3 regions of the Streptomyces sp. NPDC090994 genome follow, and region 2 is predicted to be linked to each of the others. Evidence: riboswitches for the same ligand, from Rfam matches in the RefSeq annotation. Region 2 holds a riboswitch; each other region holds the start of a gene.

Region 1 (4,624 bases), on a different contig from region 2:
GTCACCTAGATTGCCTCCGCATTACAGGGGTGACCACTAGGGGACGGAGCCGCCGCATGTCGCAAGCCTCAGGAACGAGCTCGGGGCCGGTGGTGACGCCGGTGCGCGTGATCATCGGGATCTGCCTCGTCGCACCGTTCGTGGCCATGCTCTGGGTCGGGTCGTACGCGAAGACCGACCCGGCGTTCATCGGCATCCCGTTCTTCTACTGGTACCAGATGGCCTGGGTGCTGATCTCGACGGCGCTGACGATGATCGCGTACAAGCTGTGGCAGCGTGACCAGCGGGCCCGGCGCGCTCCTGAGGGGGGTGCGGGCAGGTGAACGACGGCGTCAACGGCGTGGCACTCGCCGTCTTCGTCTTCTTCTTCGTCCTGGTCACCGCGATGGGCTTCCTGGCCGCCCGCTGGCGCCGGGCCGAGAACGAGGCCAGCCTCGACGAATGGGGCCTGGGCGGACGCTCGTTCGGCACCTGGATCACCTGGTTCCTGCTGGGCGGCGACCTCTACACGGCGTACACCTTCGTCGCCGTCCCGGCGGCGATCTACGCGGCGGGCGCCTCCGGCTTCTTCGCGGTGCCGTACACGATCCTGGTCTACCCGCTGATCTTCACCTTCCTGCCGCGCCTGTGGTCGGTCTCGCACAAGCACGGGTACGTGACGACCTCGGACTTCGTGCGCGGCCGGTTCGGCTCGAAGGGACTGTCGCTGGCGGTCGCCGTCACCGGCATCCTCGCCACCATGCCGTACATCGCGCTCCAGCTGGTCGGCATCCAGGCCGTGCTGGACGTGATGGGTGTCGGCGGCGGTGAGGACACCAACTGGTTCATCAAGGACCTGCCGCTGCTGATCGCCTTCGGCGTGCTGGCGGCGTACACGTACTCGTCCGGGCTGCGGGCGCCCGCGCTGATCGCGTTCGTGAAGGACACGCTGATCTACCTCGTGATCGCGGTCGCCATCATCTACATCCCGATCAAGCTGGGCGGCTTCGACGACATCTTCGCCGCGGCCGGCGACAAGTTCGAGGCGGCGGGCGCGGGCGGCGTGACCCCGCCCGACACCGGCCAGTGGACGTACGCCACGCTGGCCCTCGGCTCGGCGCTGGCGCTGTTCATGTACCCGCACTCGATCACCGCGACGCTGTCCTCGCGCAGCCGCGAGGTGATCCGGCGCAACACCACGATCCTGCCGCTGTACTCCCTGATGCTGGGGCTGCTGGCCCTGCTGGGCTTCATGGCGATCGCGGCCGGCATCAAGGTGAGCAACGGCCAGCTCGCCATCCCGCAGCTCTTCGAGGACATGTTCCCGGACTGGTTCGCGGGGGTGGCCTTCGCGGCGATCGGCATCGGCGCGCTGGTCCCGGCGGCCATCATGTCGATCGCGGCGGCCAACCTCTTCACCCGCAACATCTACAAGGACTTCATCAAGCCCGACGCCACGCCGGAACAGGAGACCAAGGTCTCCAAGCTGGTGTCGCTGCTGGTGAAGGTGGGCGCGCTGGTCTTCGTGCTCGGCATGGACAAGACGGTCGCGATCAACTTCCAGCTCCTTGGCGGCATCTGGATCCTGCAGACCTTCCCGGCGCTGGTCGGCGGCCTGTTCACCCGCTGGTTCCACCGCTGGGCGCTGCTGGCCGGCTGGGCGGTCGGCATGGTCTACGGCACGCTCGCGGCGTACGGCGTCTCCTCGCCGACGCAGGCGCACTTCGGCGGCTCGTCGGAGGAGATCCCGGGCATCGGGGAGATCGGGTACATCGGTCTGACGGCGTTCGTGCTCAACGTGCTGGTGACGGTGGTCCTGACCTTCGTCCTACGCGCGGCCAAGGCCCCCGACGGCGTCGACCAGACCCGCCCGGAGGACTACACGGCGGACGCGGGCGACCCGGGCGTGGAGGTGGAGCTGCCGCCGGCGACCGCGGGTTCCGCCCACTGACGCACCCCGTGCGGGGCGTGCGGCGGTGTGCCGCTTCGCCGCGTGGGCCCGAGCGACCGCACACACCCCGCGGCGACGCCGCCGAGGAGGCACACCTCGGCGGCGTCGCCTTCGTTCCCTCCCCCGGTCCGTCCTCACTGTGCGAGCCGCCCCGCCGACCCGGCGGACACTACATCTGGGGTCGCTTTCCTCACCCGGCACAACATGTATGCTCGTGCTCGCTGTCGCCGCAGGGGAATCCGGTGCGAATCCGGAACTGTCCCGCAACGGTGTACTCGCGTGTCCGCACGCCAGTCCAGTCCGAGTACCTGCCGACAGTGCGCCCGGCCGTCCGGTCCGGGCGCCTGACGTCCGGGCCTCGTGGAATGGGCCGGTGGACGCGACGCCGAGCGCGCTCGTGAGCTGCCCCCTGCCCTCCGCAAGGCCCCGTGCCGAGCGAGGGAGTGCTCCCCATGACCATCGCGCCAGCCGACCCGGTATCACCGGTCGGCCCGGCTCCGGCAACGCCCCCGGTGCCCGAGGACAGGCCCGGTGCCGCGCTGCTGCGGACCCTGACAGAACTGACCGCCGACCTCCCCGACGCCGACCCCGGCCGGGTCGCCGCCGCCGCGCTGCGCGGCCGGTCCGCGCGGGCCGACGAGCCCGAGCTGCGGGAGCTGGCCACGGAGGCCGCGGCCGGCCTGATCTCCGAGGACCCGGCGTACTCGCGGCTGGCCGCCCGGCTGCTGACGCTCACCCTGCGCGCCGAGGCCGCCTCCCAGGGCGTGACCACCTTCACCGAGTCCGTCGCCACCGGCCACCGCGAGGGCCTGATCGCCGACCGCACGGCCGAGTTCGTACGCCGGCACGCGGACCGCCTGGACGCGCTGCTCGACCCCGCCGCCGACGACCGCTTCGGCTACTTCGGTCTGCGCACCCTGCACAGCCGCTACCTGCTGCGGCACCCGCACACCCGCAAGGTGATCGAGACGCCGCAGCACTTCCTGCTCCGCGTCGCCGCCGGCCTCGCCGAGGACGACACACCCGGGTCCGCCGACGAGGTGGCCGCGCTCTACGGCCTGATGAGCCGCCTCGACTACCTCCCCTCCTCCCCCACCCTCTTCAACTCCGGCACCCGGCACCCCCAGATGTCGTCCTGCTACCTCCTGGACTCCCCCAGGGACGAGCTGGACTCGATCTACGAGCGCTACCTCCAGGTCGCCCGCCTCTCCAAGCACGCCGGCGGCATCGGCATCGCCTACTCCCGCGTCCGCGCCCGGGGTTCACTGATCCGCGGCACCAACGGGCACTCCAACGGCATCGTCCCGTTCCTCAAGACGCTCGACGCCTCGGTCGCCGCCGTCAACCAGGGCGGCCGGCGCAAGGGAGCGGCGGCGGTCTACCTGGAGACCTGGCACGCGGACATCGAGGAGTTCCTCGAACTGCGGGACAACACCGGCGAGGACGCCCGCCGCACCCACAACCTGAACCTGGCGCACTGGATCCCGGACGAGTTCATGCGCCGCGTCGAGGCGGACGCGGACTGGTCCCTCTTCTCCCCCGCCGACGTCCCCGGACTGACCGACCTCCACGGCGCGGAGTTCGACGCGGCCTACCGGGCGGCCGAGGCCAACGGCCTGGCCCGCAGGACGCTCCCCGCCCGCGAGCTGTACGGCCGCATGATGCGCACCCTCGCGCAGACCGGCAACGGCTGGATGACCTTCAAGGACACCGCCAACCGCACCGCCAACCAGACCGCCGAGCCGGGCCACGTCATCCACTCCTCCAACCTCTGCACGGAGATCCTGGAGGTCACGGACGACGGGGAGACGGCGGTGTGCAACCTGGGCTCCCTCAACCTGGCCGCCTTCGTGACCGGCGAGGCCATCGACTGGGACCGCCTGGACGCGGCCGTCCGCACCGCCGTCACCTTCCTCGACCGGGTCGTCGACATCAACTACTACCCGACCGGGCAGGCGGCCCGCTCCAACAGCCGCTGGCGCCCCGTCGGCCTCGGCGTGATGGGTCTCCAGGACGTCTTCTTCAAGCTCCGGCTGCCCTTCGACTCCGCCGAGGCCAGGGCCCTGTCCACCCGCATCGCCGAACGGATCATGCTGGCCGCCTACGAGACCTCCGCGGACCTCGCCGAGCGCGGCGGCCCGCTGCCCGCCTGGGAGAAGACCCGTACCGCACGCGGGGTCCTGCACCCCGACCACTACGACGTGGAGCCGGTCTGGCCCGACCGCTGGACCGCCCTGCGCGAGCGCGTCGCCCGCACCGGTCTGCGCAACGCCCTGCTCCTCGCCATCGCCCCGACCGCCACCATCGCCTCCATCGCGGGCGTCTACGAGTGCGTCGAGCCGCAGGTGTCCAACCTGTTCAAGCGCGAGACGCTGTCCGGCGAGTTCCTCCAGGTCAACTCCTACCTGGTGGCCGACCTCAAGCGGCTCGGCGTCTGGGACGCCGGCACCCGCGAGGCCCTGCGCGAGGCCAACGGCTCGGTCCAGGACCTCGACCGGCTCCCCGAGGACGTCCGCCGCCTCTACCGCACCGCCTGGGAACTCCCGCAGCGCGCCCTGATCGACCTGGCCGCCGCCCGTACCCCGTACCTCGACCAGGGCCAGTCCCTGAACCTGTTCCTCCAGACGCCGACCATCGGCAAGCTCTCCTCGATGTACGCGTACGCCTGGCAGCGGGGCCTGAAGACCACGTACT
Region 2 (4,624 bases):
CATCACCAACGACAGCCACCACGTCGCCCAGCCGGCGCCCGGTGGCACGGGCTGCGCCGCCGCCGTGACCGCCGCCCTCAACGACGCCGGTCTCTTCCCGGAGGAGGTCCGGCACGTCAACGCGCACGCCACCTCCACACCCGTCGGCGACCTCAGCGAGGCCCAGGCCCTGCACACGGCGTTCGGGAAGGTGCTGGACGACGTGGCGGTCAGCGCGACCAAGGCGGCCCTCGGGCACACCCTGGGCGCCGCCGGCGCCATCGAGGCCGTCACCACCGTCCTCGCCCTGCGGGACAGAACGGCGCCGCCCACCCGCAGCCTCGAACGCGTGGACCCGGCGATCGATCTCCACGTGGTCGGCCGCCGTCCCGAACCGCTGCCCGCCGGACCGCTGGCGGCGGTCAGTACGAGCATGGGTTTCGGCGGGCACAACGTCGCGCTGGCCTTCACCACCGTCCCGTGAACCAGCACCGGCGTCTCACGCATCACCGTGCCGTCGACTCCCGCCCCGCGAGCCCACGTTCCGTGGACCCTCGTCCCGTGAGTCCCCGCCCCGCCGGCGCCGACGGCCCCCCGGCGTGGGCGGCGGACCGGCCGCGCACCGTGCTGATGTGTCCCGGGCAGGGCGCCTACCTCCCAGGCGCCCTGCGTCACCTGCGCGAAGTGCCCGCGGTCGCCGAGGTGCTGGCGACCGTGGACGCCCACACGCCGGACCGCGGCCCCGCCGCCGTGCCGGTCGGCCGGCTCCTCACCGAGGCGGACGCCCCGGGCCCCGAGGAACTCCTGCGCGCGGACCCGCTCGGCTTCGACCTGGCCACCTACGCCGCGGTGGTCGCCGCCGCCACCGTCCTGCTCGACCTCGCCGGCCCCTGGATCGACGCGGTCCTCGGCCACAGCGTCGGGGACCTGGCGGCCCTCACCGCCGCCGGGGCCGTCACCGTGCGCCAGGGCGTCCAGCTGCTGCTCGTACGCGACCGGCTGCTGCGGACCGCCGCGCTCCCGGCGGCCGGCATGGTGGCCACCGACGCCGGCGCCGACCGGGCGGCGGACCTGATCCGTACCTGCGGCACGGAGCGGGTACGGATCGCCGCCCGCAACGCGCCCGCCCAGACGGTCCTCGCCGGTCCCGACGGCCAGCTCGTCCGCCTCCAGCGGGCGCTGCTGGACGACGGGCACCGGGTGACCCGGCTGACCAGCCGCACCGCCTTCCACCATCCGCTGCTCGGGGAGGTCCACCGGTCCTTCCGCCGTCTGCTGCGGGCCCAGCCGATCGCCCGCCCCGCCCTCGCCGTGCACACCACCGCCGGGCACTGGGCGCGGACCCCCGCCCAGCTGCGTACCGCGGCCGCCGCCCACCTCACCGAACCCATGGCCCTGCACCACACCCTGTGCGCCCTGCGCCGGGACGGCTTCACCACCTACCTCGACAGCGGCCCCCGGGCCCTGCTCAGCGCCCTGGTCAAGGCCGGCCTGCCCGGCTGTGCGACCGCCGCGCCGCTGCGCACCCCCGTCGGCGTCGAGCGGATGCGGCAGCGCCTCACCGCTGTCGCCCCGCCGCACCACCCCGGTCGGGGGGCTTGGTAGTCTGCCGAGGCCAGTCACGCCACCTCGGTGGTCAGGGAATCCGGTGGGAATCCGGAACTGACGCGCAGCGGTGAGGGGGACGGGCGGGGCACTGACGCCACTGGGACGGGAACCGCGCGACGGCGGGAACGGTCCTGGGAAGGCGCCTCGTCCGGACGAACCCGAGTCCGAAGACCTGCTGGCACCTCCGCGCTCCGTGCGGAGGTCGATCACAGGCCAGGCTCCGCGTCCAGAGCCCCGACACCCGAGGCATGCCCGTGCTCCGTTCCGTCCCCCGTTCCGCAGCCCTGCTGCTCACCTCCGTCCTGCTGCTCACCGCCTGCGGCACCTCCGGCGGCGACGCCCCGGCCGCGGACGGCTCCCCGTCCGCCGGCCGGCCGGTCACCCTCGAGAACTGCGGACACCGTGTCACCCTGAAGTCGGCGCCGCGGCACGCCGTCTCCCTCAACCAGGGCAGCACCGAGATCCTGCTCTCCCTCGGGCTCGCCGACCGCCTGGCCGGCACCGCGACCTGGACCGACCCCGTGATGAAGGGCCTGGAGAAGGCGAACGCCGGGGTGCCCCGCCTCGCCGACAACGCCCCCTCCTTCGAGAAGGTCCTGGACTCCGGGCCCGACTTCGTCACCGCCTCGTTCGTCTCCACGCTCGGCACGGGCGGCGTCGCCACCCGCGAACAGTTCGAGAAGCTGGGCGTGCCCACCTATGTCTCCCCGTCCGACTGCGCCGCGGGCAAGGACAACGACAGCGGCGGCGACGGCTCCCGCAGCACGCCGCTCACCCTCGACACGGTGTACGGCGAGATACACGACCTGGCGCACGCCTTCCGCGTGGACGAGCGCGGCGACGAACTGGTGAAGCGGCTCAAGGCGCGGGTCCGCGAGGCCACCGACGGCCTCCAGGCGTCCGACGTCTCCCTCATGTACTGGTTCGCCAACGCCCAGTCGCCCTACCTCGCCGGGTGCTGCGGCGCCCCCGGCGCCATCACCCGCGCCCTCGGCGCGCGGAACGTCTTCTCCGACACCCACGACGAGTGGCCCCAGATCAACTGGGAGACCGTCGCCGACCGCGACCCCGACGTCATCGTCCTCGGCGACCTGACCCGCCAGTCCCAGACCGCCGAGACCGCCAAGGCCAAGATCCAGTTCCTGGAGACCAACCCGGCCACCCGCAACCTCACGGCCGTGCGGAAGAAGCGGTACGTCCTGCTGAGCGGACAGGCGATGAACCCGTCCATCCGCACCGTGGAGGGCATCGAAAAGGTGGCGGCCGGCCTGCGGGACCTCGGACTCGCCGAGTGACCGGCATACGGACCCCCTTGCTCACCGCGGCCGGGCTGGCCGCGCTGGCGGTGTCGGTCGCCGTCGCGGTGACCATCGGACCGGCCGACATCTCCACCGCCGACGTATGGACCTCGGTCGCCGCCCACCTCGGGCTGGGACAGACCGGCCTCGCCCCGCTGCGCGACGGCATCGTGTGGGACCTGCGCATGCCGCGCACGATGCTGGCCGCGGTGTGCGGCGCCGGCCTCGCGCTGTGCGGGGCGGTCATGCAGTCCCTGCTGCGCAATCCGCTGGCCGATCCGTTCGTGCTCGGGGTCTCCTCCGGCGCCTCGACCGGGGCGGTCGCCGTGATCGTGCTCGGCGTGGGCGGGGGAGCGGTGTCGCTGTCCGCCGGCGCGTTCTTCGGCGCGCTGTTCTCCTTCGGGCTGGTCCTGCTGCTCAGCCACAGCCTCGGCGGCAGCGTCGACCGGGTGGTGCTGTCCGGGGTGGCCGCCATGCAGCTGTTCTCCGCGCTCACCTCGTTCACCGTGCTGACCTCGGCGGACGCGGAGACCACCCGGGGCGTGATGTTCTGGCTGCTGGGCTCGCTCACCGGCGCCGGCTGGACCGAGGTGCTGCTGTGCGCGGGGGTGCTGGCCGCCGTACTCGTGGTCTGCCTGGTCCACTCCGCCACCCTGGACGCGTTCACCTTCGGCGAGGAGGCCGCGGCGAGCCTCGGTGTGCGCGTGGCCCGCACCCGCCTCGTCCTGCTCTGCGCCACCGCCCTGCTCACCGCCGCCCTGGTCAGCTGCGCCGGGGCGATCGGCTTCGTCGGCCTGGTCCTGCCGCACGCCACCCGCGCGCTCACCGGCGCCGCCCACGCCCGGCTGCTGCCGGTCACCGTGCTGACCGGGGCCGTCTTCCTGGTGTGGGTGGACACCCTCGCCCGTACCGTCCTCGACCCGCAGGAGATCCCGGTGGGAGTGGTGACGTCCCTCATCGGCGTGCCCGCCTTCGTGGCCGTCCTCTACCGGGGCCGGAGGCGGACGTGAACGAGCCCGAGACCGTCGTCTCCGAGACGACCGGTGAGATGGCCGGTGCCGAGACGACCGGCGAGACGGCCGGTGCCGAGACGACCGGCGAGACGGCCGGTCCCGAGACGACCAGTGAGACGGCCGGCCCCGAGACGGTCGGCCAGACGGCCGGCCCCGGGACGGCTGTCCCCGAGACGGCTCGCGAGACGGCCGCTCCCGGGGCCGGGGGCCTGCGCGCCGACCGCGTGGGCCGGCGCGCGGGCGGCCGGCTCGTCGTGGACGGCGTCACCCTCGCCCCCCGCCCGGGCGAGACGGTCGGCCTGCTCGGCCCCAACGGGTCGGGAAAGTCCACGCTGCTCAGACTGCTCGCGGGCGTGCTCCAGCCCGCCGCCGGCGTCGTCACCCTCGACGGCAGGCCGCTGACCGGCGTCGGCCGACGGACCGCGGCCCGCCGTATCGCCACCGTCGAACAGCACGCCCACACCCAGACCGAACTGACCGTCCGGGACGTCGTCGCCCTCGGCCGCATCCCGCACCGCCGCCCCTGGGCGGCCGGGTCGGCCGCGGACGGCCGGGCCGTCGCCGCCGCCCTCGACCGCACCGGCCTCACCGACCGGGCGGACCAGTCCTGGCACACCCTGTCCGGCGGCGAACGCCAGCGCGCCCAGATAGCCCGCGCCCTCGCCCAGGAACCGCGCGAACTGCTGCTGGACGAACCCACCAACCACCTCGACATCCAGCACCAGC
Region 3 (4,624 bases), on a different contig from region 2:
ATGACGACACCGGCGTAGAAGTGGAGTCGCAGCAGCAGCGGCCGCGCAGCGTTCCACGACATGCGGGGACCGCCCGTGGTCGCGGTGGCCGCCGTCGTCCCGCCGGCCCGGACGTGCGCACCGTCCGCCTCCGACGCGTCGGACGGCGGTTCCGCGGTGGTCGCGCCCGTCGCCTCCCGCGCCGCACGGCTCTCCGTCATGACGGTCCTCTCTGCCGGACACGGCCACTGCCGCCGTCGATCGTCTGGTGCAGTAGTCGGGCACGGAAAAGCGGAAGTTCCCTCACCCTGTTGTGACGGGCATCACAGAGGTCAGGCGGGTCCGATCTGCTCCGGCGAGGCACGCCGAACGCTCATCGGGCGTCCGTGCCACGCCCCGCGTACAGCGGTCCGCCACCTCAGCCGGTCGCGTCGCTCTCCTCGACCCGTCCGTCGGTCACCCGCAGCCGGCGCTGGGCGACCGCCGCGAAGAGCGCGCTGTCGTGCGTGCCGAGGAGGACGGCCATGCCGTGCTCGGCGCTCTCCTGCGCCAGCAGGCGGACCGCTGCCCGCGCGGCGGTCGGATCGAGAGCGGAGGTCACCTCGTCACAGATGAGGAGGGCGGGCCGGGCCGTCACCGCGCGGATGAGCGCGGCGCGCTGGAGCTGGCCGCCGGACAGGGTGGCGGGAGGGCGGGCCAGGCCGGCCGGGTCCAGGCCGAGGCGGGCGGCGAGCGACACCACCTCGCCGTGCGCCCGGTCCGCGGGCCTGGGGAGTCCACGCCCCGGACGGCCGGTGAAAGCGACGGGCCAGTCTCCTGGCTGCCGGATCACCGCTCGCACCGCCTTCCGACCGGGCGGCCGTGGCGTGTGGGGTTCGCTCCCCGGTCACAGTGGCGGGACCGCGCCGGACTAGCACCGGCTTCCTGGTTCTCGTCACTCGCGTGTACGCCGCGCACTATGCAGGACGGGGTGACGGGCGGAAGTGATCAGTTCCACACCACCCCCTATTGCATGCCTTTTGCAATTACGGATTGGATGCGTGTGCCGTGGTCAAGGAGCAACAAGCAGGAAGGTGCGCCCTCATGCCGGTCCCCCCCACCCGCCGCAGCGTGCTCGCCGCGGCGGTCGCGACAGGCGCCGGACTGCTGCTTCCCGGCTGCTCGGCCACCGGTTCCGGTTCCTCGTCGCCGAAGAAGGGCGGGACACTGAGCGCGGCCTTCCCCGGCGCGGGTGTGAAGGAGACCATGGACCCGCACGCGCAGCGGCAGTTCGTGGACATCGCGCGGCACAAGGCCGTCTTCGACAAGCTCGTCGAGCTGGACTCCACCCTGCGGCCCGTCCCGAGACTGGCCCGTTCCTGGTCCAGCGACGACGAGGCCCGGGTGTGGCGCTTCGAGCTGCGCCAGGCCACTTTCCACGACGGCCACCCCCTCACCGCGGACGACGTGCTGTACAGCCTGTCCCGCATCCTCGACCCGGACGCCGCCGACCACCTGGCCAAGAACTCGCTGTCCCACATCGACCTGGCCAACTGCCGCAAGGTGGGCAAGCGGGGCGTGGAGATCACCCTGGACCGGCCCAACGCCGAACTGCCCAGCCAGCTCGCAATGACCGGGACACCCATCGTCCGGGACGGCTGGGACGATCCGACGAAGCCGGTCGGCACCGGCCCGTTCCGGTTCGTCTCCTTCACCGCCGGACGCAGCTTCACCGGCCGCCGTTTCGACGACCACTGGAACGGCGTCCCGCACCTGGACGAGATACGCATCCTCTCGGCGGAGAGCGAGGCCCGCGCCGCCGCCGTGCGCAGCGGCGAGGTGCACTTCGCGCACGAGATGACGCCCACCTTCGCCCGTACCGTCGCCCGTGACAGCCGGGTGCGGGTGGTGGCCACCGAGCGCAGCGGGGTGCAGGGGTTCGCGCTGAAGACGGACCGGGCGCCGTTCGACGACCCGGACGCGGCGCTGGCGGTCAAGCTGTTCGTGGACCGGGAGCGGCTGGTGGAGGTGGTGTGCTCGGGCCGCGCGGAGATCGGCAACGACCTGTACGGCAAGGGCTACACGTACTACCCGGACGGCCTGGAGCAGCGCGAGCGGGACGTGGCCCGGGCCCGGACACTGCTCAAGCGCACCGGCCTGTACAACAAGAAGGTCACCTTCTACACCTCCACCGCCGCCGACGGTTTCACGCAGGCCGCCCATCTGTTCACCGAGCAGGCCGGGGAAGCGGGCCTGAAGGTGGAGGTCGTCAACGGGCCGCCGGAGTCGTACTTCACGGACGCGCTGACCAAGGGCACCGTCACCAACCACCGCTGCGGCGCCATGACGATCCCCACCTACATCAGCGAACGGCTGCTCACCGACGCCCCGCAGAACCAGAGCGCCTGGAAGCACGGAGACTTCGACGACGCCTTCACCGCCGCGCGGGCCGTGGTGGACGACGAGCGGCGCACCGCGCGGTACCGGTCGGTGCAGACGACCCTGCGCGACCGGGGCGGGCTGGTGCTGTGGGGGCATCCCGAGTGGCTGAACGCCGTCTCCCGCAGCGTCCAGGGGGTGAAGGAGGCCCCACCCAACACCGTGGACTGGGCCAGGTTCGACACGGTATGGCTGGACTGAGTACGGGTGCTGCGCTACGCCCTGCGGCGGTCCGGGTGGACGCTCGTGCAGCTCGCCGCGCTCAGCGTCATCGTCTTCCTGCTGACCGAGCTGCTGCCGGGCGACGCCGCCACCGTCGACTTCAACGAGCAGGCGGGACTGGAGCAGGTCGCCCGGCTCCGGGAGCAGATGGGTCTCGACCGGCCGCTCGCCGAGCGGTTCGCCGACTGGGCGCACGGCCTGGTCACCGGGGACCTGGGGACCTCGCTGGTCGGCGGCGGCCCGGTCAGCGAAGTCCTGTCGTCCTCGGTGCCGGTGACGGCCGCACTGGCCGCCGTGACGATCGTGCTGCTGGTGCCGCTCGCCGTCGCCGTCGGGCTGCTCACCGGGCTGCGCGCGGGCAGTCGCACCGACCGTCTCGTCTCCGCCGCGACCCTTGCCCTCACCTCCGTACCCGACTTCGTTCTCGCCCTGCTGCTGGTCGGCGTCTTCGCGCTGCGCCTGGGCTGGCTGCCGTCGACGTGGGTGGGCGCGGACGACGTGTGGTGGCAGCGACCGGAGTTGTTCGTGCTGCCGGTGGCGGTGCTGCTGGCCCGCACCGTGTGCCTGCTGTCCCGGCAGATCCGCGCCGGGACGCTGACCGCGCTGCACGCCGGTTACACGGTGCAGGCCCGTCGGCTCGGCGTGCCGCCCGTCCGGCTGGTGCTGCGGCACGTCCTGCCGAACGCGGCCGTGCCCGGCGTGCAGGAACTCGCCCGCACCGGCGACCAGTTGCTGGGCGGTGTCCTCGTCGTCGAGGCCGTCTTCGCCGTCCCCGGCACCGCCACCGCGCTGGTCGAGGCGGTGCAGAACCGCGACGTTCCCACCGTGCAGGCGCTCACCCTGGCCCTGGCCGCCGTGGCCTGCCTGCTCAACCTGGCGGCGGACCTCGTCAGCCACCGGCTGGCTCCCCGTACGGAGGTACTGCGATGAACGCCGGCGGACGCACCCGGCGCACGACGGGCGGAGCACTGCTCCTGGCGGTGCCGGTCACCGCGGCCGTCGCCGGCCCGTTCGTCACGGACGCCGACACCCCCTCCGACGGCATGCCCTACGCCCTCGGCGACGGGCATCCGCTGGGCACGGACGGACTGGGCCGGGACGTGTTGGCGCTGGTGCTGCGCGGCGGGACCAGCGCACTGGGTGTGGCCTGTGCCGCCGTTGCGCTGGCCGTCGCCGTGGGCGCCGTGCTCGGACTCGCCGCGGCCGCCTCGCGCAACCGGTGGCTCGACGATCTGCTGATGCGGCCGGTGGAACTGCTGCTGCCGCTGCCGTCGTTGCTGGTGATCAGTGTGGTCGGGGTCGGCTGGCAGGGAAATCCGATCGCGGTGGCGTTGGCAGTAGCGGCTCTGAACGTGCCCGCCGTGGCTCGGCTGTTGCGGGCGGCGGCGCTGGACGCGGCCAGCGGTCCCGTCGCCGAGGCGATGCGGCTGCAAGGGGAGTCACCGGCACGCGTCCTGTTCAGCCACGTCGGACGGGCCGTGCTGCCGGTGGCCGCCGCCGACGCCGGCACCCGGGTGGGCGGCGCGGTCTTCACAGTGGCCGCCGCCAACTTCCTCGGCCTCGGCCTCGATGCGACCTCCCCGGACTGGGGGGTGCTGCTCGCCGCGAGCCGGGAGGCGCTGTTCGTGCAGCCGTGGGCCGTGCTCGCACCCACGCTGCTGCTGGTGATGTTCGTGGTCGGCGCCAACCTGCTGGCGGACGGGCTGCTGCCGCACTCCGTACGGAGCTACGGGAAGGCGACGGCGTGGAACCAGTGATCGAGGTCAGCGCGCTGACCGCGCTGGCCGGCCCGGCCCGGCTGCTCGACGGCGTCGACCTCACCGTCTCCCCGGGTGAGGTGACCGCCCTGGTGGGCCCCTCCGGCAGCGGCAAGACCAGCGCCGCGCTGGCCCTGCTGGGCGAGGCCGCACCCGGCGTACGGCTGACCGGCACGGTACGCGTCGCGGGCGTCGAGGTGGTGGGCGTAAAGGGTCCGACGGGCGCGGCACGCGACGTCCGGGGCCGC

What was found. Region 2 has a riboswitch for cobalamin ahead of ACIQR3_RS05695 (ABC transporter substrate-binding protein). Riboswitches for the same ligand answer to the same signal wherever they lie in the genome.
Region 1: linked by a shared signal. The riboswitch ahead of ACIQR3_RS00595 (ribonucleoside-diphosphate reductase subunit alpha) and the one ahead of ACIQR3_RS05695 (ABC transporter substrate-binding protein) in region 2 are both predicted to bind cobalamin.
Region 3: linked by a shared signal. The riboswitch ahead of ACIQR3_RS35260 (ATP-binding cassette domain-containing protein) and the one ahead of ACIQR3_RS05695 (ABC transporter substrate-binding protein) in region 2 are both predicted to bind cobalamin.

Annotation. Positions count from the first base shown of each region.
Region 1 is NZ_JBIVWS010000001.1:117,257-121,880, forward strand. It holds gene ACIQR3_RS00585 (DUF3311 domain-containing protein) at 57-323, shown strand; gene mctP (monocarboxylate uptake permease MctP) at 320-1,930, shown strand; cobalamin riboswitch at 2,122-2,261, shown strand; gene ACIQR3_RS00595 (ribonucleoside-diphosphate reductase subunit alpha) at 2,383-4,624, shown strand, end outside.
Region 2 is NZ_JBIVWS010000002.1:255,363-259,986, reverse strand. It holds gene ACIQR3_RS05705 (beta-ketoacyl-[acyl-carrier-protein] synthase family protein) at 1-463, shown strand, start outside; gene ACIQR3_RS05700 (ACP S-malonyltransferase) at 541-1,584, shown strand; cobalamin riboswitch at 1,579-1,782, shown strand; gene ACIQR3_RS05695 (ABC transporter substrate-binding protein) at 1,836-2,882, shown strand; gene ACIQR3_RS05690 (FecCD family ABC transporter permease) at 2,879-3,895, shown strand; gene ACIQR3_RS05685 (ABC transporter ATP-binding protein) at 3,892-4,624, shown strand, end outside.
Region 3 is NZ_JBIVWS010000032.1:26,066-30,689, forward strand. It holds gene ACIQR3_RS35255 (PepSY-associated TM helix domain-containing protein) at 1-200, opposite strand, end outside; gene ACIQR3_RS35260 (ATP-binding cassette domain-containing protein) at 398-718, opposite strand; cobalamin riboswitch at 769-946, opposite strand; gene ACIQR3_RS35265 (ABC transporter substrate-binding protein) at 1,063-2,598, shown strand; gene ACIQR3_RS35270 (ABC transporter permease) at 2,605-3,549, shown strand; gene ACIQR3_RS35275 (ABC transporter permease subunit) at 3,546-4,376, shown strand; gene ACIQR3_RS35280 (ABC transporter ATP-binding protein) at 4,364-4,624, shown strand, end outside.